Regions from separate parts of the Serpentinicella alkaliphila genome, predicted to be linked through region 3. Evidence: riboswitches for the same ligand, from Rfam matches in the RefSeq annotation. Region 3 holds a riboswitch; each other region holds the start of a gene.

Region 1 (8,164 bases), 610 kb from region 3:
ATCAAAATCATTTTTATCATTTGCAATGGAAGCTATAGCTAGGGCTCCGTTTAAGTTTGATAATTCCATTTGAATGTTATACTTGTCTCTTAAATGAGTTTCTAGCCATATTCCACTAAATTCATTGTCCTTAGAGTAAAGAAATAGTTTTGTTGAATCGTGGCTAAATATATTATGTTGTCCTTTTAAATTAACAGTATATAAACCAATTGAGCTTATATCCAGCATAGATTTTTGAAAATCTTTTATATTTAAAAGAAGCCTGTTCATAAGAGCTGGTCCATAATTTTTATACATCATCACAGCAAACTCCAATGATGCCATTAAAATGTACGAAGGACTAGAGCTCTGGTGCATACGTAACATAAATTTTAGCTTATCTATATCTATTTTGTTCCCCTGTACATGCAGCATTGCCCCCTGTGTTAGTGCAGATAAGGTTTTATGCGTGCTTTGAACAACTACGTCAGCCCCACATTCTAGTGCTGTCATTGGTAAATCATCGCTTAACCCAAGGTGTGCCCCATGAGCCTCGTCCACTAAAAGTATTTTATCATATTTATGAGTGATTTCGGCTATTTTTTTTAAATCCGAAGCTACGCCTTCATATGTAGGATATGTAATTAGAATAGCCTTTGCATCCATATTAGATAAGATTTGTTTTTCAATTTCTTCAGGACATATTTCAAGGGGTATTCCGGTCTTTAAATCTATATTGGGATATACATAAATTGGGCTCAATTCCCCGAGTACACAGGCATGAATTACTGATTGGTGACAATTTCTATTTATTATAATTTTATCTCCGGGAGAAGTAACTGCCATAATCATACTGTATATTCCTGATGTGCTACCATTTATTAAATAAAAAGTTTCATTGCTCTTAAAAACTTCCTTTGCAATCTCTAAAGAATCTTTAATAATACCAGTTGGATAATGGAGGTTATCATTACCCGGAATCTCCGTAGTATCTATACTGCTAAGTTTATGGAATAAATGGTTGAAGTTTTTGAATATTTTACCATTTTTATGGCCTGGCACATGAAATGAGGCCACATTGCTTTCTTCTAATTTAATTAAATACTCTATTATAGGTAATTCCATATACTGCCCTCCCATAATTATTAAAAAAAATGTATAAAAATGAATTTTTATGTTAAATATATTTATGAGGCTTCCTATAAAATTAACAAGGTGGTGTATAATAAATGTACCCAAAAAAAATAAATACCTTAAAAGACCTTGTTAAAGTATATGGTCAAAGAAAATCTGACATTGAAATATCTAGGATGTTAGATATCCCTCTTGATCAAATTAAGCTCTCAAGTAAATACGCTACAACTAAAGATAAATAAGGGACTTTTTATAGTCCCTTAAATTTATGTTTATCAAATTTTAAATAATATTAGTTACAATTTCTTTTATCTTTTTCTTATATATTTCATATTTCAATTGATCCTGTGGTGTATCAACTATACTTAACTCACAACTTCGGCAAATAAACTTATGCATTAATACAATCCCTTTTTCATGATATTCATTGCAAATACAACACTCAAACTTCATTGAATACCCCCCTCAGCTTTTTATACCTAGAAGTATTACCTTTAATTATTATTTTATTCAGAGGCCACGTACAATGTTAATACTATTCTTAATTTATTTAATCTATTATCCTATAAAGCTAAGGTTATTTTACAACTCTTAATCTCGGAATTGGATAATCCTCAACATACTCCCTAGGTTGCTCTCTATGTCTAGCTACAGTCTCCTTTGTAGCAATATCATTAATAACATATTTTATTAAAATTAAGAATCCAAAAGCTATTGGTATAATAAGTAGGGTTAAAAATGCAATATTTATACTGAATTTAAACATGTTATCACATCCTTATAAATATATACGTGTAATAGAATTATAATATAAATTAAAATTCTACAAATATATACAAACTCCTACTTATACTTGCATAATTTTGCATTTTTTTAAAAAATAATTCTGTAGCACTATATTTTAAAGCCATTTATAAGAATTAGGATGTTTTATTGCTTACTACATGCTTTTTTATAAGCCTTTTGAATATACTTTTTTGGAGATGAATATAAAAGAACTAAGCAAATTAAAATTACTAGAATATATCCAAGTATTACTTTTAAAGAAAAAATATTATCAAGATTATCTCCTAATGACCCCAATATAATCGCTTTTGGTAAAATTCCAAGAACCGTTCCTATTAGCAAATGTACCAAATTAAGATTTACTATTCCCGCTGAAAAACTTACTGCATCGTAAGGAATTCCAGGAATTGCCCTCATTGTAAATATAGTCCCCATAACCCTGTTATTGTCAATGCTTTCAATTCTGTCATTAACCCAATTATTTGTAAACTTCGCAAAAAAACTCTTATACCTCCTAGCTAATAAGTAACAAATGCTAGTTGAGATAATCACTCCTATAATCGTATAAATGATTCCCATAAGAGTACCAAACATAATACCTCCAGCTATAAATAAGATAGGGGTAGGAATAAAAAAAATAGTTCTAAGACTACCAATAAGAATATATACCAATGCACTATATGGTTCATATCTATCTACAAATACTTGGATTGACTCAATATCAAAATTTGGATTATTAGACCATAAAAAAATATAAAGTACTATTATAACTGCTAGAGCTATGGTTGGTTTTAACCACTTTCCTATTAATTTATTATTCATTTTTTAATTCCTTTCTATTTTGATTACACTTATATTATATTATAAGTTATACAAAAGGGATTTTTATATGATATAATTATTTAATGTATTTATAAGTTTTACTATTTTTCAGGAGGTCCCGCATGAAACAATATATTTTTAAGCATTTTGTCTATATTGTTCTTATTTTAGTCGGTATTCTATTTTTATCATTAACATACCTACCCTCCGTTTTTTCTGTTACTTCTAATAGTGAAGTTGTTGAAGTTACTGTATCCACTGGTTCTTCATTACATGCTGTGGCAGAAGGCCTATATGATAGCGGAGTTATTAAGAGCAGATTATGGTTTAAGCACTTAGCAAAGAGTCAAAACCTTGATAGATCAATTAAACCCGGTACTTATTATATTTCCCCAAATATCTCTTTGAATCAATTACTTCACATTCTTCAAGAAGGTGAGATGGAGCAACCTATAATAGTTACAATTCCTGAGGGCTTTACGGTCTATCAAATTGCTGAGAGAATAGAAAGGGCAGGAATTGGAAGTAAAGAGGATTTTATAGAGTCTACAAAACGCCATTTTATAAACAGTAATCTTGATTTTGATACTAGTGAACTTTTTTATGAAATGGAAGGTTATCTATATCCAGATACCTATTATTTCTCTAAAAGACAAACTGTAGATGATATTGTGCTTCATATGACAAGTACAATGCAAAAGGTTTTTACTGAGGAATATTTAGAGCGTGCTAAAGAACTCAATTTAACACAACATGAGATATTGACTATTGCGTCTTTAATTGAAAAAGAAACCTATCATGATAGTGAAAGAGAATTAATTAGCGGTGTTATCTATAATAGACTTAAAATTAATAAGCTTCTTCAAATTGACGCAGCTATTATTTATGGTATTGGAAGAGGAGAAAAGCATATAAATAGAGTTCTTTACTCTCATTTAGAGGAACCTCATCCTTTTAACACTTATAGAAGGCTGGGTATTCCACCGGGGCCAATAGGTGCCCCGAGTAAAAAGTCAATTCATGCTGCCCTATATCCTTCAGAGCATGATTATCTATATTATGTTGTAGGACAAAATGGACATGCTTTCAGTAAAACCTATGCAGAACATCAAGTAAATGTAGCTAAATATAGACAAATGGTTAATAACAATTAAGGAGACCCTCAGGTCTCCTTATACATTTTTTATTTCTATTACCTCATATCCAGCATCATCAATTACTTCGTTCAAAATTGCATCTTCAATAGTTTCACTTAATAGTATAACAGCCTTTTTATTAGACAGATCAACTTCTACTTTCTCTACTCCATTTAGTTCCCTTAGAGCTTTTTCCACTCTATTAACACAATGTCCACAACTCATACCCTCAATTATTAATTGCTTTTTCACACTAGCTCCTCCTATTTCATAAGTTTTTTTACTATTTTCAACAAATCCTCCATAGCCTCATCGTTCCCTGACTGAATTTGTTCTTTTACACAATTTTTAAAATGACTTTCCATTAAAATTAATTCAATGGCTCCTAAGGCAGACCTAGATGCTTCTATTTGATTTATAACATCGTCACAATATGTTCCCTTTTCAACCATGTTTTTAATTCCTCTAATTTGTCCTTCTACTCTATTTAAACGATCTATAATTGATTTTTGAACTTTTAATGATTCCTCTGTAGGCTTTTTTTCCAATATTTTTCACCTCTCTCTCTATATATTATACTATACCCCCCTACTGTATTTCAAATGCATAAATATAATAAATAAAATTTGGTAAAACTATTGACAAAATCATTTTAAAGTCATATTATATTATTAATCTTATAAGTTTAGTATGTTTAGGTGGTGTTATATTTTGAAAATATCTACAAAAGGAAAGTATGGTCTAATTGCAATGATTGACTTAGCCTTAAACTCTAATGGAAGTTTTATACCTCTTAATGTCATCGCTGACAGACAAAATCTCTCAACTAATTATTTGGAGCAACTATTTTCACCTTTAAAAAAAGCTAAGCTTGTTAAAAGTGTAAAAGGCGCTCAAGGCGGGTATACATTAGGTGATAGTCCAGCAAATATTACTATAGGCTCTATTTTACGGGCTCTTGAAGGCAACTTATCTGTAATAAATAATCAGAATTTAGATAATACTATTGAGCAATGCCTAAATATACACTTATGGCAAAAATTAGACGCAAATGTCAATGAATTTATTGATAATATAACTTTAGAGCACTTAGTAAGCGATTATAAGAAAATGTTTGATGATTCAAGTTTTATGTTTTATATTTAACGACTTTTAATACATTAATAATAAATAGGAGTGGTCTTATGAATATTAAAAAGAATCTTACTGAATTAATTGGAAATACGCCCCTGCTTGAGCTAGAAGGTTTTGCAAAGGCTAATAACATTCCTACTACAATTATTGGAAAATTAGAATATTTTAATCCAGGGGGAAGTGTAAAAGACAGAATTGGATTTGCTATGATTAAAGATGCAGAAGAAAAAGGACTGATCAATAAAGATACAGTAATAATTGAACCTACTAGTGGAAATACTGGTATCGCTTTAGCCTTTGTGTCAGCCGCTAAAGGTTATAAGTTAATTTTGACAATGCCTGAGACAATGAGTATTGAAAGAAGAAATTTATTAAAAGCATTAGGCGCAGAACTAGTTTTAACACCTGGTCCATTAGGAATGAAAGGTGCTATTGAAAAAGCTAAAGAATTAGTAAGTGAGACAAAAAATGCATTTATGCCACAGCAATTTGAGAATCCAGCTAACCCAAGCATTCATAGAAATACAACAGCTGAAGAAATTTGGAGAGATACAGATGGTAAAGTAGATATATTTATTGCTGGAGTAGGTACAGGTGGGACAATAACTGGTGTAGGTGAAGTTTTAAAACAGAAAAACCCAAATATTAAAATTATCGCTGTAGAACCAACCGACTCTCCTGTATTATCTGGTGGTAATCCTGGACCTCATAAAATACAAGGTATTGGAGCAGGATTTGTACCGGCTATTCTAAACACAGGAATTATTGATGAAATAGTTAAAGTTAGTAATGATGATGCATTTGATGCTACAAGACGTATTGCTAGTAGTGAAGGTCTATTAGTTGGGATTTCTTCTGGTGCTGCTGCTTTTGCCGCAGAGCAGGTTGCTAAAAGACCAGAAAATAAAGGGAAAAACATTGTTGTACTCCTTCCTGATACGGGAGAAAGATATTTATCTACTACACTTTTTCAAGTTGAGTAACATTTGGCAAAATTTTAATTAAAATAATTTATTGACACTTCTGAAAATTTAAAGTAATATTAATTAACAAATAAATTAAATAATTTTCTCATCTAGAGAGGTGTAGGGACTGGCCCAATGAAACCTCGGCAACCTTCATAATTTCGTTTATGAAAGGTGCCAATTCCAGCGTTAAAAATAACGAGAGATGAGAGAGGCTTTTGAATCTTATATTTTTGGTGCAAATATATATTCAACCTCTTTCATCTATTCAAAAAAGATGATAGAGGTTGTTTTTATTTTCAGGTTTTCTGAAGTTAAAATATATATTTGTGAGGAGAGATAGAATGAGTGAGAAAAAATTAAAGTTTGACACTTTACAAATCCATGCAGGACAACAGGTAGACCCTACTACAGGTTCCAGAGCGGTGCCTATTTACCAAACTACCTCTTATGTTTTTAAAAATGCAGAGCATGCTGCCAATTTATTTTCTTTAAAAGAAGCCGGAAATATTTATACTCGCATTATGAATCCTACCAATGACGTACTAGAACAAAGAATAGCTGCTTTAGAAGGAGGAGTTGGGGCCCTAGCAGTTTCCTCTGGTCAGGCTGCAATTACTTACTCAATATTAAACATCGCGTCAGTTGGAGATGAAATTGTTTCAGCAAGTACATTATATGGCGGAACTTATAATTTATTTGCAATTACATTACCTAAATTAGGTATAAACACTAAATTCGTAAACCCTGATGATCCGGAGAACTTTAGAGGGGCTATAAACGAAAAAACAAAAGCAATTTATATTGAATCCATTGGGAACCCAGGTATTAACTTAATTGATATTGAAGCCGTTGCTAATATCGCACATGAAAACAATATTCCTTTAATTGTTGATAATACTTTTGGAACACCATATTTAATCCGCCCTATTGAATTTGGTGCAGATATAGTGGTTCACTCTGCAACTAAGTTTATCGGTGGTCATGGTACTTCTATAGGTGGTCTAATAATTGATGGTGGAAAATTTGATTGGGCAAAAAGTGGCAGATTCCCTGGATTTACAGAACCTGACATAAGCTATAATGGAATTCGTTATGCACATGACCTAGGCCCTTTAGCTTATATAATTAAGGCAAGAGTTCAGCTTTTGAGAGATACTGGCTCAGCAATAAGCCCATTTAACTCATTCCTATTGTTACAAGGTTTAGAAACTCTTTCTTTAAGAGTTGAGCGTCATATATACAATACAAAGAAAATTATTGAATTCTTACTTAAACACCCTAAAGTTTCTTGGGTTAACTACCCTAGCCTAGAGGATAATAAATATCATTCACTTGCTAAAAAGTATTTGCCTAAGGGGGCAGGATCCATATTCACTTTTGGTATAAAAGGTGGGGTTGAAGCAGGTAAAACATTTATAGATAGCTTAGAAATTTTCTCCTTACTAGCTAATGTTGCTGATGCAAAGTCTTTAGTTATTCACCCAGCAAGTACAACTCATGCACAGCTAAGCGAAGAAAATCAAAGAGCAGCTGGGGTTACCCCTGATATGATTAGACTTTCTGTTGGAATTGAAGATGTTGAGGATTTAATAAATGATCTAGACCAAGCATTAAATAAAGCTTAAAATTGCGTATCTTCTTATACTTGCTTAGAAAGGTGATGACAAATGGGAACTTTACAAGTTCAAGGGTCTCCAAGCTATTATGCCTGTGAATTGAATATTTTAGATAACCTCGAAGAGTTATTATTGAGGTATAGATTTAAAAGTGGTGTAGTACTTCATGGTGAAAAATCTTGGGCAGTTACAGAGCCATATTTTCCAAAATTTAAAGAAATTCCTCTTTTATTTGAAAGGTATAATGGTGAATGCTCTGAAAACGAGATTCAACGTTTAACTGAAAAATATATAAATAAGGGTTTTGATTTTATTGTTGGTATTGGTGGTGGTAAGGTTATTGACCTAGCAAAGGCAGTAGCATTTGAAATAAATAAGGATGTTATTCTAATTCCTACATTAGCTTCTACCTGCGCTGCTTGGACGCCTTTAAGTGTTATTTATAATGATTATGGGGAATATGTCAAATATACTATTTTTCCTAGAAATAATTTGATGGTACTAGTAGAACCAAGAATTCTACTAAACTCCCCTACGAATTACCTTAAAGCAGGTATTGGAGATACTCTAGCTAAACTATATGAATCCG
Region 2 (8,164 bases), 850 kb from region 3:
AGATGGTATAAGCAAAACATTTTAAGGAAAGAAGTGCTTCAAAATGCAAATCTTATCTTACCTAGTTCTTTAACAGAGATGAAGGAGGTAGAGAAAGAGTTTAACATAAGTATACCATATAAAGTTATTCCTAATGGTGTAGATACGATCTTTGAAGAAGATACTAGCGAACGCTTTTATAATCTTTATGAATTAGAGGATTTTATTTTATGCGTAGGAAGAATATCTCCACACAAAAACCAGTTAACTCTCTCAAAGGTTGCTAACAAACTAAATATTCCATTAATACTTGTAGGGCCTATAAATGACTATTCTTATTATTATGAGTGCTTAAAGCATAATAAGGAACTAATATATGTACCTAAGGTAAATCATCATGAATTAAATAGCTTTTATAGTGCTGCAAAATTACATGTACTTGTAAGCTGGTATGAGATACCAGGTTTAGTTAATCTAGAGGCTGGTTTATCAGGGTGTAATCTTTTAACTACAGCAGAGGGTAGTACTAAGGACTACCTAGGACATTACGCTCTGTACTCTACATATGAAAACATAAATGATATTGAAACAAAAATTAGTAGAGCAATAAAGCAGGAAAGAAATGATATTTTAAGAAAGCATATTAGACATAATTTCACGTGGGAAATTGTAGCTGATAAATTAATAAATGCTTATGAAACATTAGTTTAGTCATACTTGAAAGGTTTGGGGGGGGAAGTATGAAAGTTTGTATATTGGGTGGATCTGGACAGTTGGGTAGAGAATTGAATATGAAATTGACGGAACATGATTTATACTCTTTTGATAAATTAGACTTAGATATAACAAATCCATACAGATGTTATGATGTTTTAAGCCGGATTAGGCCGGACTATATAATTAATACCGCAGCATATACAGATGTGGAGTCATGTGAAGTAAAAAAGGATTTAGCATATAGAACAAATACTTTAGGTGCAGGAAATATTGCAAAAATAAGTGAAGTGCTAAAAAGTAAATTAATATATATAAGCTCTGATTATGTTTTTGATGGTAAGAAGGGAAGTCCATATGATGAGACAGACAAACCAAGCCCAATCAATGTTTATGGTTTGACAAAATATAGAGGTGAAATTGAAGTTCAAAACAATACTGAAAGATACTATATAATTAGAACTTCATGGCTATTTGGAAATAGAGGTAAAAACTTTATAAATACTGTTTTAAATCTAAGTAGTGACAATACTATTTTAAAGGTAGTTAATGACCAAATAGGTTGTCCAACGTATACGGCTGATATTTCGCTGGCAATAAAGAGTTTGATTGAGAATGGTGATTATGGAACCTATCATTTAGTTAACGATGGCAGTTGTTCTTGGTACGACTTAGCAATAGAGATATGTAGGATTAAAAAGATAGATGCAACTATATTGCCTCTATCTACACAAGAAATTAATAAAAAGGCATCAATACCTAAAAACTCAAGCTTGAATAATAATTCACATATCAAATTGAGACATTGGACCGATGCTTTATATGAATACTTGACTAAAAAAGATAATTAGTTGTATTATATTATAGTGTTTAAAAGAAACAGGAGAAAAAATCTCTCTTGTTTTTGTTTTTTTTGAATGTTGACAAAAATAGTAGGGTATAATATACTTAGATTAATCCCAATCATTTTACTTGGAATTAAGGAGATGATTAAAATGAAGCTATCTACAAAGGGTAGATATGGATTAAAGGCAATGTTTCAATTATCAATTTTATACGGTGATGGACCAATTCCTTTAAAACTAATTGCTGAAAAACAAAACATACCTGACCAATACTTAGAGCAGTTAGTAGCAGCTTTAAGAAAAGAAGGGTATGTAAAAAGCGTCCGTGGAGCTCAAGGCGGTTATATGCTAGCTCTACCACCTGAAAAAATAACAGTAGGAGATATAATAAGAACTCTTGAAGGTCCAGTTGCACCTTCGGAATGTGTAATAGATGACGACACTAGTGTTTGTACTAGAAAGGACTGCTGTGTTACTAGAGTAGTTTGGGAAAAAATTAGAGATAGTATAAATAATGTTGTAGATTCTATTACTTTACAGGATATGTTAAACGATTATAACAGTTTAGCAAATAAAGATGATTATAATATTTTTTAATATACATAGTACTTACGTAAGGAGAGATGAAAATGAAAAAGGTTTACTTAGATTACTCTGCTACTACACCAATGAAAAAAGAAGTTATAGATGAAATGCTACCATACTTAACTGAACATTTTGGTAATCCATCAAGTATACATTCATTTGGTAGAGAGAGCAGAAAAGCAGTTGATAATGCAAGAGATCAAATAGCCAAAACTTTAGGGGCAAAATCAGATGAAATTTTCTTTACAGCTGGTGGTACAGAGTCTGATAACTGGGCTATTAAAGGTGTAGCTTATGCAATGAAAGGTAAAGGCAATCATATAATTACTACAAAAATTGAACACCATGCGGTACTTCATACTTGTGAAGAACTAGCCAAAGAAGGTTTTGAAATAACATATTTAAATGTAGATCAATATGGACTTATTAATCTAGAGGAATTAAAAAGTGCAATAAAAGAAAATACGATTTTAATTACAGTTATGTTTGCTAATAATGAAATTGGAACTATACAACCTATTAAAGAAATTGGTCAAATAGCTAAGGAAAAAGGCATTATTTTTCATACGGATGCAGTGCAAGCCTATGGAAATGTTCATATTAATGTAGATCAATTAGGTTTAAATTTAGTGTCTATTTCCTCTCATAAAATTTATGGACCTAAAGGAATTGGTGCCCTTTATATTAGAAGAGGTACTAAAATATTACCATTTATTCATGGTGGTGCACAGGAAAAGAAAAGAAGAGCTGGTACTGAGAATGTAGCTAGTATTGTAGGTTTCGGTAAAGCTGCAGAATTAGCCCATGAAAGTTTAGATGGACATATAAATCGTTTACTAGCTTTAAGAACTAAGCTTATGGATAATTTATTAAGCAAAATACCTTACTCTCAAGTTAACGGACATCCAACTAAAAGATTACCGGGGAATGTAAATATCTCCTTTGAATTCATAGAAGGTGAATCCTTATTATTAAGTTTAGATATGGTTGGTATTGCTGGTTCTAGTGGATCTGCCTGTACATCTGGTTCCTTAGATCCATCTCATGTTTTAATGGCAATTGGCTTAAGTCATGAAATAGCACATGGTTCTTTAAGATTAACTATCGGTGACTTTACGACGGATGAGGAAATTGAGTATGTCTTAGAAAAACTACCACCTATTGTTGATAGACTTAGACAAATGTCACCATTATATGAGAAAGTAAAAGGAGGAAAATAATATGTATACAGAAAAAGTAATGGATCATTTTACAAATCCTAGAAACGTTGGAGAAATAGAAAACGCTGATGCGGTTGGTCAAGTTGGTAATGCTAAATGTGGAGATATAATGAAAATATATCTAAAAATAGAGAATGATATTATAGTAGATGTAAAATTTAAAACCTTTGGATGTGGTTCAGCTATTGCAACTTCAAGTATGGCTACAGAGTTAATTAAAGGTAAGTCAGTAAAAGAAGCTTTAAGCTTAACAAATAAAGCTGTTGCTGAGGCTTTAGATGGTTTACCACCGGTTAAAATGCATTGCTCTGTTTTAGCTGAGCAGGCTGTAAAAGCAGCTATATATGATTATGCAAAAAGTAATAATTTACATTTTGAAGAGTTAGAAGGATTCGATCCTGATGAAGACCACGATCATCATCACGATATTGAAGACGAAGTAGAAAATTGTAACTAAAAATGCAGGCAATGCCTGCATTTTTTTTATTTAAAATCAAAAAATACAATGTAGACAGAATAATAAAGAGGGATGCTAATGATTATAAAAGGAAGTGAGCTACTAGGATTAGAACTTAAAAGCAAAAATAATCAATCCTTAGGATATACAGTAAATGATTTAGTAATTGCCAGTAAAGGCAATTATGTAATTGCACTATTGCTTAAGAATAACTATTTGAAAAAAGAGAGTAAAAAAAACTGTAAAATTCTATGCTTCAATAAAATAATTGAAATCAATAATTCTATTGTTACCTTAAATGATAAAAGTATCACAACATTTGAACAGAGGCCAGAGATTTACGAATTAGTTGAAAAACCAATAAAAATGATTGGCTTTGAGGTTTACTCAAATAATCAGGAGTTAATAGGTGTAGTTAAAGATATGATCTTAAATATTAATAATGGAAGAATCATGGGATTAGTATTAAGCGAGGGTCTTTTTGCGGATCTATACAATGGCTATTCAGTTCTACCTTTAGATAGTAATTTGGCTAAATATAATTATGATTGTAATAGGATAATTGTGAATGAATTAATTGAAGAACAAATATTTGATTATGGCGGAGGATTTAAAAATATATTTAGTATAGATAGTGATATTTGACGAAAAATATTATTAACTTTAAAAGAAAGGTGAGTGAAATATGAGAGGAATGTCTTCTAGAGTATTAACTGGTGGATTAATAGGCGCAGCTCTTGGTATGTATGCCATGTCACAAATGAGTCAAAAAGACAGAAGAAGAATGATGAAAAAGGGAAGAAAAATGTTATCCTCTGCAACTAGAGATATGAATTTCTTTTAATTAAAAGGCAGCTTAAAGGCTGCTTTTTAGATTAAAAGAATTTTTGCTGTTAGTATATATTAAAAAATGGGAAGGTTAATAATATAAAAATGAAAATTGTATATTATATTATAGAGAGATTGGAAGGAGGGGGATTACTTGTTCTTCGCTACAATAGAAACTTTTTCAAATAGTATAAGAAATATAACTAAACAAGGGTTTTTAGCGGACTTCTTTAGCTTTATTACACAAATAGTACTACTTTTACTTATTTGTGCACTACTTTACTATTTAATTCAAATTGGAAATAGATATATAGATAGGGATAGACGAGTTAATATAGGAAGAAAACAAGTATTTTATACAGTTGCAATTATTCTTTCTTTAATAGCAATTGTGTTTTTATTTAATATAAGAAATGTGATTTATGAAACTATTTCTCCATTTATATTTGCGATTATATTAGCCTATGTTTTAAATCCAGTAGTTCAATACTTAAATGATAAGGGTATTGGTAGGCTATGGGCAGTTTTATTGGTATATCTAGCAATAATATTAGTATTTATTATCTTATCGATAACTATAGTACCAAAGGTTAGTGAAGAAGTTAAAAGACTAATTGATGTTATGCCTAGATATAGCAATGGGGCTTATGATTATATAAATAATATTTACTCTAAATTTAATAGAAATGTTAATAATTTGCCACAGGAGCTAGATGACGTAAAAGAAATTTTAAGAATGAATATTAATCGTTTGCAAGGTATCGTGTTTGGTTTTTTTGCAACTGTTACTGATTCAGTAATACGATTTTTATCGAAAATAATAGGAGTAATTCTAATCCCAATCCTATCCTTTTATTTCCTAAAGGATAAGGATAAATTTAAAAAGTCATTAATTTTATTAATTCCAAAATCTATAAGAAAACAAACTATAAGTATAGCAAAGGATATTGACTGTATTTTAGTTAGTTTTATTAGGGGGCAGTTAACTGTAGCTTTATTTGTTGGGATTTTGACAACTATAGCTCTACTTATTCTAAGAGTAGAATTTGCTATTATAGTGGGTTTAATTGCAGGCATAGCAAATATTATACCTTATTTCGGACCAGTTATTGGTATAGTTCCTGGTGTTATTTTTGCACTAATGGATGGTCCTATGAAAGCCATTTGGGTTATAATAACCTTCACTATAATTCAACAAATCGAAAGCGGTATAATATCTCCTAAAATTGTAGGTGAGAGTGTTGGAATACACCCAGTGTTTATTATTTTAGCTTTAATTATAGGCGGAAAGTACTTAGGTGTTTTTGGTCTACTTATAGCAGTGCCAGTAGCAGCTATTATTAAGGTAGTATTTAAACACTTTGTTAGACTCATAGCCAGTCATTAAAAATATATTGACTAACTTGAATTAAACATATATAATTTTCATAATATTTAAAATTTTATAAAAAAACTCTTATTCAGAGTGGTGGAGGGAATAGGCCCTATGAAACCCAGCAACCAACACAAGTGTGTACGGTGCTAAATCCTACAGTGCAAACTGAAAGATAAGAGAGGTTAAAAACTCTACTATCCTAAGTAAGAGTTTTTTTATTACAAAAAACTTAAAAGGGTGGTGCTTTAATATGAAATTAGACATATTTACAAATTTAGTGCACGGTGATCTATCATTTGATGAAAGTACAGGGGCAATTAGTTATCCTATTTATCAAAGTGCAACATTTAAACATATAGGTTTAAATCAATCTACCGGATTCGATTATTCTAGGGAAAGTAATCCTACAAGACAAAAGCTTGAAAGTACTCTAGCTATTTTAGAAGGTGGGAAAGCTGCCTTTGCCTACTCCACAGGAATGGCTGCAATTGCAAATTTGTTTAATGTTTTTTCGTCAAATGACCATATTATAGTTTCAAATGATTTATATGGGGGAACATATAGAATATTCGAGGAGTTACTTTGTAAGCAATATGGATTACAATTTACTTATGTAGATACTAGCAACCTAAATGATATATATAATGCATATAAAGAAAATACTAAGGCTGTTTTCATTGAAACTCCAACAAACCCAATGATGAAAATATCTGATATTAAAGAGATATCAAAATTTACGAAAGAAAAAAATATTTTATTAATTGTAGATAATACTTTTTTAACCCCGTATTTTCAAAGACCACTAGATTTAGGAGCAGATGTTGTTGTTCATAGTGGGACAAAGTTTCTAGGAGGACATAATGACGTATTAGCAGGTGCAATTATACTTAAGGAAAATGATGAATTAGCTGAAAGAATTAAGCTAATTCAAAAGACCGTTGGGGCAGTACTAGCACCCTTTGACAGTTGGTTACTTTTAAGAGGAATTAAGACTTTAGGTATAAGGATGGAAAAACAACAGGAAAATGCCTTTAAAATTGTAGAATGGCTTAAACAAAATAAAAATGTAGAGGAAGTATTCTACCCGGGAATACCTGACCATGTTGGCCATGATATATGTAAAAGCCAATCTTCTGGGTTTGGTTCTATGCTTTCTTTCTCTGTAAAGGATGTAAGTTTAGTAAAAACCATATTAGAAGGGGTTAAAATAATTTCCTTTGCTGAAAGCTTAGGTGGTGTAGAGAGCTTAATTACCTATCCGATGGTTCAGACTCATAGTGCTATACCTAAGGACATTTTAGATGCTATTGGAGTTAATGACAAATTATTAAGACTATCAGTTGGTATAGAGTGTGCAGAGGATTTAATAAAAGATTTAGAAAGGGCAATGAGACTAACTATATGAAGTCAAGAAAAATTTCGTATTTAAAGAAGTCATGAAGAAAATAATTTTAAAGACATCTATTACAAAAAAATGCATGACAAACAGAGCAACTCAGTTGCTCTGAAAAAAATAGATTAAATTAGACTTGTGGAACAAATGCAGTATTGTTTTTTAGGAGGTAGTAAATTACCCTAATTAACTTTTTACCGACATGGCATCTGGCAACATTGAAGTGTTTGCCTTCAGAACGCTTTTTGACCATATAATCACTAAAGACTTTATCGCGCATAGCAACAAGTCTAGATGCTTGCATAATAGCCCACCTAAGGTATGTAGAGCCTCTCTTAACCATTGGAGTTTTAGATGCATTGTAAGTCCCAGATTGGTAAGTAGAAGGATCCATACCTGCAAATGCAAGAAGTTTAGTGGGTTGGAGAAACGATCAATATGACCAATTTCAGCTAATATAATGGCAGCTAGAGTATATCCAATGCCAGGAATAGTAATGAGTGGGGTATTGAGTTCTTGTACGACTAATTTAATTTGATTATCTAATGCATCTATTTCTGTTTGTACAGATTGTATGAGGCGAATAGTTTGTTGTAATTCGAAGGTCAGAGAGAGCGATTGCTTGACCCAATAGATTTGATAGCAAGCTCTTTTAAAGCAATTGCTTTCTCTTTGCTATATTTACCTTTAGAGGTCATTCTTATTAGGTTTGTCAACTTTGTCAGATTGCAGTTGTAAATACTATCGGGGGTTGGTAATTCAATTAAT
Region 3 (8,164 bases):
AACCATTAGATTTAGTACCACAAGTGTTAGCACAAAAAGACAGAGTAGGATATGTAATTTTCGATTCTGAAGTTGCAGAAACTAGTAATGGAAAGGCAGCCATTGAAAAGGGCAGAATGATTCAAGCGGAAACTATCGAAGAATTAGCTCAAAAGCTTGAGCTAGATCCAGCAGTTGTAGTAGAATCAATTAAATCATTTAATGATGGAGTTGATGAGTTTGGAAGAGGAACTGTAGGAAAAGTTACTGTTGGGCCTTTCTATGGTGTAGAAGTTAGACCATCGTCACATTATACAATGGCTGGTATTACAATTAATGAAAACGCGCAGGTAACAGATACTAATGGTGTAGCTATTCCAGGGCTATATGCTGCAGGAGAAATAGTTGGTGGACTATACGGTTCAGGACGTGTGGCAGGGAATAATACGACAGAAAACATTGTATTTGGTAAAATAGCAGGAAGAAATGCAGCTTTAAAATAATAATATAGTTACTCCCCTTAAAGTGAGCATTGCTAATTTAGCAATGCTCACTTTATATTTTGTAAACTTTTAAATTTTGTCACGTACTATATAATATAAGGAGGGGTGCGAAATGAAGGTAAGTAGTAGATATTTAAGGTTGCTTCTACCGTACATGGAAGGTCCAGACGTAATGCATGTACAGGAGCGGCTAACAGAACTAGGTTTTTACGATGGACCTATTGATATGATTTATGATGAGGATATATATGAAAGTGTAAAAGCATTTCAGACAGAATATGGACTAAATCCAGATGGAATAGTTGACCCCGATACTTGGAATGCTATAGGCCTTAGTCCTGAGAGACAGTACCCTATACCACCTGAGGGGTATTCAATAGAGATTGATTTAGATAGAAAGGTACTTACTTTAAAAAGATTTACAGAAATTATTAACGCATACAGGGTTGCTGTTGGTGCACCATCTACACCAACACCTGTAGGGGATTGGCAAATTATACAGAAAACTAGAAACCCAGGGGGCCCATTTGGTACTAGGTGGATGAGATTAAATGTGCCTTGGGGTGGCTATGGAATTCATGGAACAAACGATCCTGAATCTATTGGGCAGGCTGCTAGTAGAGGTTGTATAAGGATGTTTAATGAACAAGTAAATGAACTTTACGATATTGTGCCTCTTGGAACACCTGTAAAAATTACAGGAGAGGTTTTTACAGGGAGAATTTTAGACGTTGATAGTTCCCCGGGACCAGATGTATTTGAAGTAAAATCTATATTACGCACACTAGGGTATTATGAGGGTGAGGTTGATGGTGTATATGACCAGGCTACTCAAGAGGCAGTTAGGAATTTCCAGAGAGATTTTAATTTAGTGGCTGATGGAATTACAGGAGTGGATACTTATGATGCCCTAATACTAGCCAGAGATCAATATTTTGATGTTAGAGAGCCTTAAAAAAAGATTTGACTAATATACGTTAATATATTAGAATATTATAAATAATCAAACAATTAGAATTTAATTCTTATCCAGAGAGGTGGAGGGACTGGCCCGACGAAACCCGGCAACCTACATTGATTTCAATGAAAGGTGCTAATTCCAGCAGAACTATAAGTTCTGGAAGATGAGGGAGGATATAAGCTCGAGCTACTTTTCCCTGGGAAAGGTAGCTTTATTATTTATATTAACAAGAGAAAAAATCAATAATACTTAATAGAACAAGTGTGGTGAATAAAAAGTGTCGCATAAATTTAATATTCAGCTTAATAAGGATGAGATATTAAGATATTTAGGTTACAAAAACGGAATGGACATTCCTATACATTTAGATGAGTTAATAGATAAATCTATCAGTAATTCATATGAGCTAATTGAGCCAGTCGGAGAATATAGGACGAGTAGGATTAAAGGGATTAAGGGAAGTAATATTTTGTTTGATGAATTTGATTTTAAAATACATTCGGAGGATATAGCTACACTTCTAAAGGGTTGTGACTATGCTTCAATTTTGGCAGTAACAATAGGTAATGATATACAAAACCATATTGATTTATGTTTCAGCCATGGTGAGTATACAGAGGCATTGATATTTGACGCTATTGGCTCTGATGCTGCGGAACAGGCTACTGAATATGTAAACCAACTCATTATATTAGAAGCTTCGGAACAAGAATATATACTGACAGATAGATTTAGCCCTGGTTATGGGGATTTTACTTTAGATTTTCAAAAACAGTTATTATTAAACCTTAAGGCAGATAACTTTGGGATACATGTAACAGAAACAAATATTATGATTCCAAGGAAGTCTGTTACAGCTATAGTTGGTTGGACAAAAGGTAATAAGATTATTAAAACTAATAATAAATGTAATACTTGTAATAAAAATGACTGTATATATAGGTATGAAAATAGCTGTCTTAAAAGATAAGAAGGATGTGAAATGGTGAAAAGACAAAAGTTGTACGATTTACTTAATGAAAAGATTTTAGTTTTCGACGGAGCGATGGGAACGATGCTTCAGAAGAACGGCTTAACAACAGGTTGCCCTGAAGAATTCAATTTAGATAAAAGGAAAGTTATTAAAAGAATACATAAGGAATATGTAAATGCTGGATGTAACATTATTCAAACAAATACCTTCGGAGCAAACAGAATTAAATTAGCAGAATATAATTTACAGTCCAAAGTAGAGGAAATTAACAGAGCAGCAGTTAAATTAGTCAAGGAAATGGCAGGAGAGGAAGTTTTAGTAGCCGGTGATATAGGGCCTACGGGTAAACTTATGTATCCAGTAGGCGATCTAAGTTTCGACGAGGCGTACGAAGTTTTTTATGAGCAGGCCAAAGTATTAATAGAATCTGGAGTTAATATAATTAATATAGAAACAATTTCAGATATACAGGAAGCTAGAGCAGCAATAATAGCAGTTAAGGATGCTGGGGATGTACCTATTATTTGTACTTTAACATTCAATACTGAGATGAGGACTTTAACTGGTTCTGATCCTGAAACTGTAGCAACAGTTTTAGAAGCGTTGGGAGTAGATATACTAGGTGTGAACTGTGGTTTTGGGCCGGATATGATGATAGACATAGTAAGAAGGATGAGTAGTGTAACGGATAAATATATTATTGCTCAACCTAATGCAGGATTACCTAAATATATAGATGGTATAACTTACTATGATTTGACTCCAGAAAAAATGGCTAGCTACGTTGAAGACTTAATTAATGCCGGCGCCAATATAATTGGTGGCTGTTGTGGTACCACTCCGGAACATATGAAGATAATAAAGGATAAAGTTAAAAATCTTAGACCTATAGTTAAAGAAGAAAAACAATTTACAAAGCTAGCAAGTGTAACGAAAACCTTAATTATTACAGAGGAACTTCCGACTAGAGTAATCGGTGAATGTATTAACCCCACTGCTAAAAAATATTTAGCACAGGCGATTAAAGATAATAACCTTAGCTTGCTATGTGAAGAGGCTATTAAACAGGTAGAGTCTAATGCAAATATAATTGATGTGAATGTAGGGGTAAATCTAACAGAGGAAAGTAGCGTAATGAGAAACGCAGTATATGAAATACAAAGAGTCATTGATGCACCCCTCTCAATAGATACTGTAAATTTCGAAGCGATGGAAGAAGGTCTAAAGGCATGTGCCGGTAAGCCATTGATAAACTCTACTAATGGAGAAGAAAGGCATTTAGATAAAGTGCTAAGACTAGCGAAGCGATATGGTGCAGCAATTTTAGGTCTAACTTTGGATGAAAAGGGTATTCCAAAAAAGGCAGAGGAAAGGTTTGTGATTGCAGAGCGTATAGTTAATAGGGCATTAGAGTATGGATTAAAAAGACAAGATATTTTTATTGATACTTTGGTATTAACAGCAGGGGCTCAACAACAGTACGCATTAGAGACAATAAAAGCTATACAATTAGTTAAGAAAGAGCTAGGGGTAAAAACGGTTTTAGGTATAAGTAATATATCCCATGGGTTGCCTAATAGAGCTATTTTAAATAGCACATTTTTAGGAATGGCATTAAATGCGGGACTTGATATGCCTATTATGAATCCATATATAGATAAAATGTGGGAAGTTATAAAAAGTGCTGATGTTTTAACTGGTAAGGACCTTAATGCAAAAATATTTGTTGAATCATTTAATGATGAAAAGGTTGTAGAAAAAACTATTGAAGTTAATGAAGTAAAGATCATTGATAAGTTAACAAAGGCAATTGTTTCTGGGGATAAAAATAGTGTTCCTTTATTTATAGATGAACTAAAGGCTAATGGATTTAGGGCTTTAGATTTAGTAAATAATTGTATAATTCCTGCTCTTGAAGATGTAGGAAATAAATATGAGAAACAGATATATTTTTTACCGCAGCTTTTACTTTCAGCTGAGGCAGCCCAAAAGGCTTTTAATGAACTTAAAGAGGAGTTAAATAGAAGTACAGTAAGCAATGTTGGAACAATAGTTCTAGCTACGGTAAAGGGCGACATTCATGATATAGGTAAAAATATTGTTTCAATAATGCTACAAAATCATGGGTTTAAGGTTATAGATTTAGGTAAAGATGTGGATTCAGACAGGATAATAGAATGTGCTTTAAAAGAAGAGGCTGATATTATAGGTCTAAGCGCACTTATGACAACCACTATGAATGAAATGAAAATAGTTACGGAAAGCTTAAAAAGTAAAGGACTATCTATTCCCGTTTTAATTGGAGGAGCAGTAGTAACAGAAGAATATGCTAATACAATTGGCGCCTTTTATTCTTCAGATGCAATAGGAGCTGTAAAACAAGCTAAATTAATTATTAACAAGTAAAAGAAAAATGGGGGAGTTTTAATGAATAGATTCAAAGAAAAATTATTATCAAAGCAGTTCTTAGTAACTGTAGAGCTAGAACCACCAAAGGGAATAAATACTGAAAAGCTAATTGAGTCAGTAAATCAATTAAAAGGTATTGTTGATGCAGTAAATATAACAGATGGACCAATGGCAAATATGAGAACAAGTGCAATTGCACTTAGCTATAAGATAAAAAAAGAAACAGATATAGACGCAATTTTTCATTTAACGTGTAGGGATAGAAATGTTATTGCTCTTCAATCAGAACTTTTAGGAGCAGGGGTTCTTGGTATTAACAATTTATTAATATTGACCGGGGACGAACCTAAAAGAGGTGATCATCCTAAGGCAACACCGGTATTTGAAGTGGATTCTGTAGGTTTAGTTGGAATAGTGAATACCCTTAATAAAGGTTATGATATGGCAGGAACTAGTTTGAATGAAAAAACAAATTTTGCTGTTGGGGTTGCAGCCAATCCTACTGCATTAAACTTAAACCTTGAAATTGAACGGCTTCATGAGAAAATAGAAAAGGGAGTAGACTTTATTCAAACCCAACCTGTTTATAATCCTGAAGATTTAGCGATTTTTATGGACAAAATTAAATACTTTAAAGTACCTGTACTAGCAGGAATTCTACCACTTAAAAGCTACAAAATGACTCAACATGTATCAAATAACATCCCAGGAATTAATATACCTGAGTGGACACAAAAAAGAATGGAGTCCGGTGGAAGAGCAGAAGGAGTTAAGATCGCTGCTGAATTGGTTAAAGATTTAAAAAATATATCCAAGGGTATTCACATAATGCCATTAGGGGATACAAATATGGTTATAGAAATAATTGAACAAAGCAAATTAAAATAAAATGGGGCTATTTCAAAACTATTTAATTAGTCGTTGGAAAAGGGTGCCCCCTTTTTATTTGCAAAAAACTGTCAGAATACTACGTAATTGTTACTATGGTAAATAGATAGTTGTTATTGGAATTAGTTTGGTTGTATAGTAAAATTTATGAGCTAGTAATAATTTACAAGATTGCATTTAGCTGTTAAATATAGGGGGTATATTGGATGAAAAGGATAGATGAGAGGGATGTAATTTTTTCTAGGATGAATTATGAAAAAGGCGCGCCAGAATATATTGACTACTACAATCGCAATCCGCATATGAAAGAAATCGATGATACTCTCCGATCTATGCCTCAGATGGGAAGTGAAGGAACAGCAACGTATAGCCCTATAAGTTCGCCTATTGTAGATGCTTGTTTTCGTTTTCTAGGTGATATAAAGAAGTATTCTGAAGGAGAAAAACAACAATGTAATAATACCCCTATTAATATTGAGGATATTACAGAACAAATTAAAGGGATTGGAAAGTTATATAATGCTAAACTTGTGGGAGTTACAGAAATGAAGGAATATCATTATTATTCTCATAGGGGTAGACATAAAGAAAACTATGGTGAAGTAATCGATAAAACCCATAAGTATGGAATTGTATTCGCAGTGGAAATGGATAAGGAAATGATCTATAGAGCCCCTCAACTTTCTGAAGCCATAGCAACGACAAAGGGTTATATTGACACAGCAATCATAGGTATGGTTTTATCTTATTACATTAGGGAGCTTGGATATGATGCAAGAAATCATATGGATGGTAATTATCTAGTAGTTGCACCACTAATTGCAAAGGATGCAGGCCTAGGTGAAATCGGAAGAAATGGATTGTTAATTACTAAAAAATATGGTCCTAGGGTAAGATTAGGAGTAGTTACAACAAATCTTCCCCTAGTTACAGATAGCCCAATAAATTTTGGTATCAGTCAGTTCTGCGTTGAATGTGAGAAGTGTGTAAAAACTTGTCCAGGTAAAGCTATACCTGCAGGTCTACAGGAAGATATTGAAGGAGAGAAGCGTTGGAAAATTAATTCTGAAGAATGCTATAGAAGATGGAGGATGCTAGGAACAGATTGTGGTATCTGTTTGGCTAGCTGTCCCTTGAGTGAAAATATACCAGAAGAAAATATTAATAAAATATTAGATTGTAAAAGTACAAGAGATGAAATATTGGAGACTCATGAGAAGAAACATGGGATTAGACCTTATATTAAAGAGAAGCCTAGTTGGTTAAAGTATTAGACTATCTGATTATACGGCTATGAAAAATTTATCTAGATAATTTGTAGTCAAAAGGGCTACTCAGCCTAGATTAATTTATCTATTTTGAGACGCCCATTGTAATTTTTAAAACATAGGGATAGCTTATACTTGTTAGAGTGAGTTATTCCCCTAAGTGTATATTTAGGTCTAATAACTCTTTTTGAAGCTGAAGCAACTTATTTTTTATACTATCATATTCTTTATTTAATATCTTTTCATCAATAATGCGATCGGTTTTATCTACTAAGCTTTCAAACTGGTCGTATACTTGCTGAAGTTCTTTTTTTATGTTTTCTTTTCTTTCTACAGGCTCTAAAAGTTCCCCAGAGTAAGATTTTAAGACCTCATCTTCTATTTGGAAGGTATAGCCCATATTTGGAATAATAGTCTTAGTTTTATATTTTTCTTCGATAAGCTTTGACAAAGTGGTTGTTGATTCTTCTTCACCATGAACTAAAAAAACTCTTGAAGGCATTTTCTTAAAACCACTTAGCCAATCTAAAAGCTCTTGTTGATCTGCGTGACCAGAGAAGCCCTCAATACTATAAATATTAGCTAGAACAGCTATTTCCTCGCCTAATAGTTTTACTTTTTTAGCACCATCCTTTAATATACGACCTAAAGTTCCATTTGCCTGATAACCAACGAATACTACACTATTATTCGCCTTCCATAGATTATGTTTAAGGTGGTGTCTAATTCTACCAGCAGTACACATACCACTAGCTGAAATTACAACCTTTGGAAAATTAACTTCATTTAAACGCATAGATTCTTCATGACTTCGTACATAATGAAGGTTTTCAAAAACTAGGGGATTGTCACCGCTTAGAATTAAGTTTTTAGTTTCTTCATTAAAGCAATAAGAATTGTTTTTAAATACTTCGGTGGCAGCGATTGCCATAGGGCTATCAATATAAATTGGAACTCTTAAAAACATTTCAATGTCCTGGTTATATTCATAATATTTATTTAGTTCATATATTAATTCCTGTGTCCTGCCTACGGCAAAGGATGGTATAATTACTGAGCCGCCCTTTAAAACGGTTTCGTTAATAATACTAATTAGTTTCTCTACTCTTTGTTCCTTGCTTTCATGTAATCTATTTCCGTATGTTGACTCCATTATAAGGTAATCCGCATCTTCAATATACTC

What was found. A riboswitch is a leader RNA that binds a small molecule or an ion and turns the genes downstream of it on or off. The one in region 3 is predicted to bind S-adenosylmethionine.
Region 1: another riboswitch for S-adenosylmethionine. It lies ahead of HZR23_RS04505 (homocysteine synthase); the one in region 3 lies ahead of HZR23_RS01660 (hypothetical protein).
Region 2: another riboswitch for S-adenosylmethionine. It lies ahead of HZR23_RS13815 (trans-sulfuration enzyme family protein); the one in region 3 lies ahead of HZR23_RS01660 (hypothetical protein).

Annotation. Positions count from the first base shown of each region.
Region 1 is NZ_CP058648.1:904,907-913,070, forward strand. It holds gene HZR23_RS04455 (aminotransferase class I/II-fold pyridoxal phosphate-dependent enzyme) at 1-1,104, opposite strand, end outside; gene HZR23_RS04460 (hypothetical protein) at 1,209-1,355, shown strand; gene HZR23_RS04465 (sigma factor G inhibitor Gin) at 1,396-1,566, opposite strand; gene HZR23_RS04470 (hypothetical protein) at 1,691-1,879, opposite strand; gene HZR23_RS04475 (TVP38/TMEM64 family protein) at 2,044-2,721, opposite strand; gene mltG (endolytic transglycosylase MltG) at 2,844-3,875, shown strand; gene HZR23_RS04485 (heavy-metal-associated domain-containing protein) at 3,894-4,109, opposite strand; gene HZR23_RS04490 (metal-sensitive transcriptional regulator) at 4,121-4,405, opposite strand; gene HZR23_RS04495 (RrF2 family transcriptional regulator) at 4,569-5,003, shown strand; gene cysK (cysteine synthase A) at 5,042-5,974, shown strand; SAM riboswitch class I at 6,060-6,168, shown strand; gene HZR23_RS04505 (homocysteine synthase) at 6,301-7,584, shown strand; gene HZR23_RS04510 (iron-containing alcohol dehydrogenase family protein) at 7,627-8,164, shown strand, end outside.
Region 2 is NZ_CP058648.1:2,700,541-2,708,704, reverse strand. It holds gene HZR23_RS13855 (glycosyltransferase family 4 protein) at 1-690, shown strand, start outside; gene rfbD (dTDP-4-dehydrorhamnose reductase) at 720-1,544, shown strand; gene HZR23_RS13845 (RrF2 family transcriptional regulator) at 1,689-2,135, shown strand; gene nifS (cysteine desulfurase NifS) at 2,162-3,343, shown strand; gene nifU (Fe-S cluster assembly scaffold protein NifU) at 3,345-3,800, shown strand; gene HZR23_RS13830 (PRC-barrel domain-containing protein) at 3,879-4,445, shown strand; gene HZR23_RS13825 (hypothetical protein) at 4,486-4,644, shown strand; gene HZR23_RS13820 (AI-2E family transporter) at 4,783-6,015, shown strand; SAM riboswitch class I at 6,082-6,182, shown strand; gene HZR23_RS13815 (trans-sulfuration enzyme family protein) at 6,254-7,408, shown strand; partial or broken gene HZR23_RS17330 (transposase) at 7,527-7,843, opposite strand; gene HZR23_RS17325 (IS110 family transposase) at 8,002-8,164, opposite strand, start outside.
Region 3 is NZ_CP058648.1:296,506-304,669, reverse strand. It holds gene HZR23_RS01670 (FAD-dependent oxidoreductase) at 1-482, shown strand, start outside; gene HZR23_RS01665 (L,D-transpeptidase family protein) at 595-1,437, shown strand; SAM riboswitch class I at 1,505-1,613, shown strand; gene HZR23_RS01660 (hypothetical protein) at 1,721-2,413, shown strand; gene HZR23_RS01655 (homocysteine S-methyltransferase family protein) at 2,426-4,822, shown strand; gene HZR23_RS01650 (methylenetetrahydrofolate reductase) at 4,844-5,713, shown strand; gene HZR23_RS01645 (4Fe-4S dicluster domain-containing protein) at 5,920-6,987, shown strand; gene HZR23_RS01640 (MBL fold metallo-hydrolase RNA specificity domain-containing protein) at 7,130-8,164, opposite strand, start outside.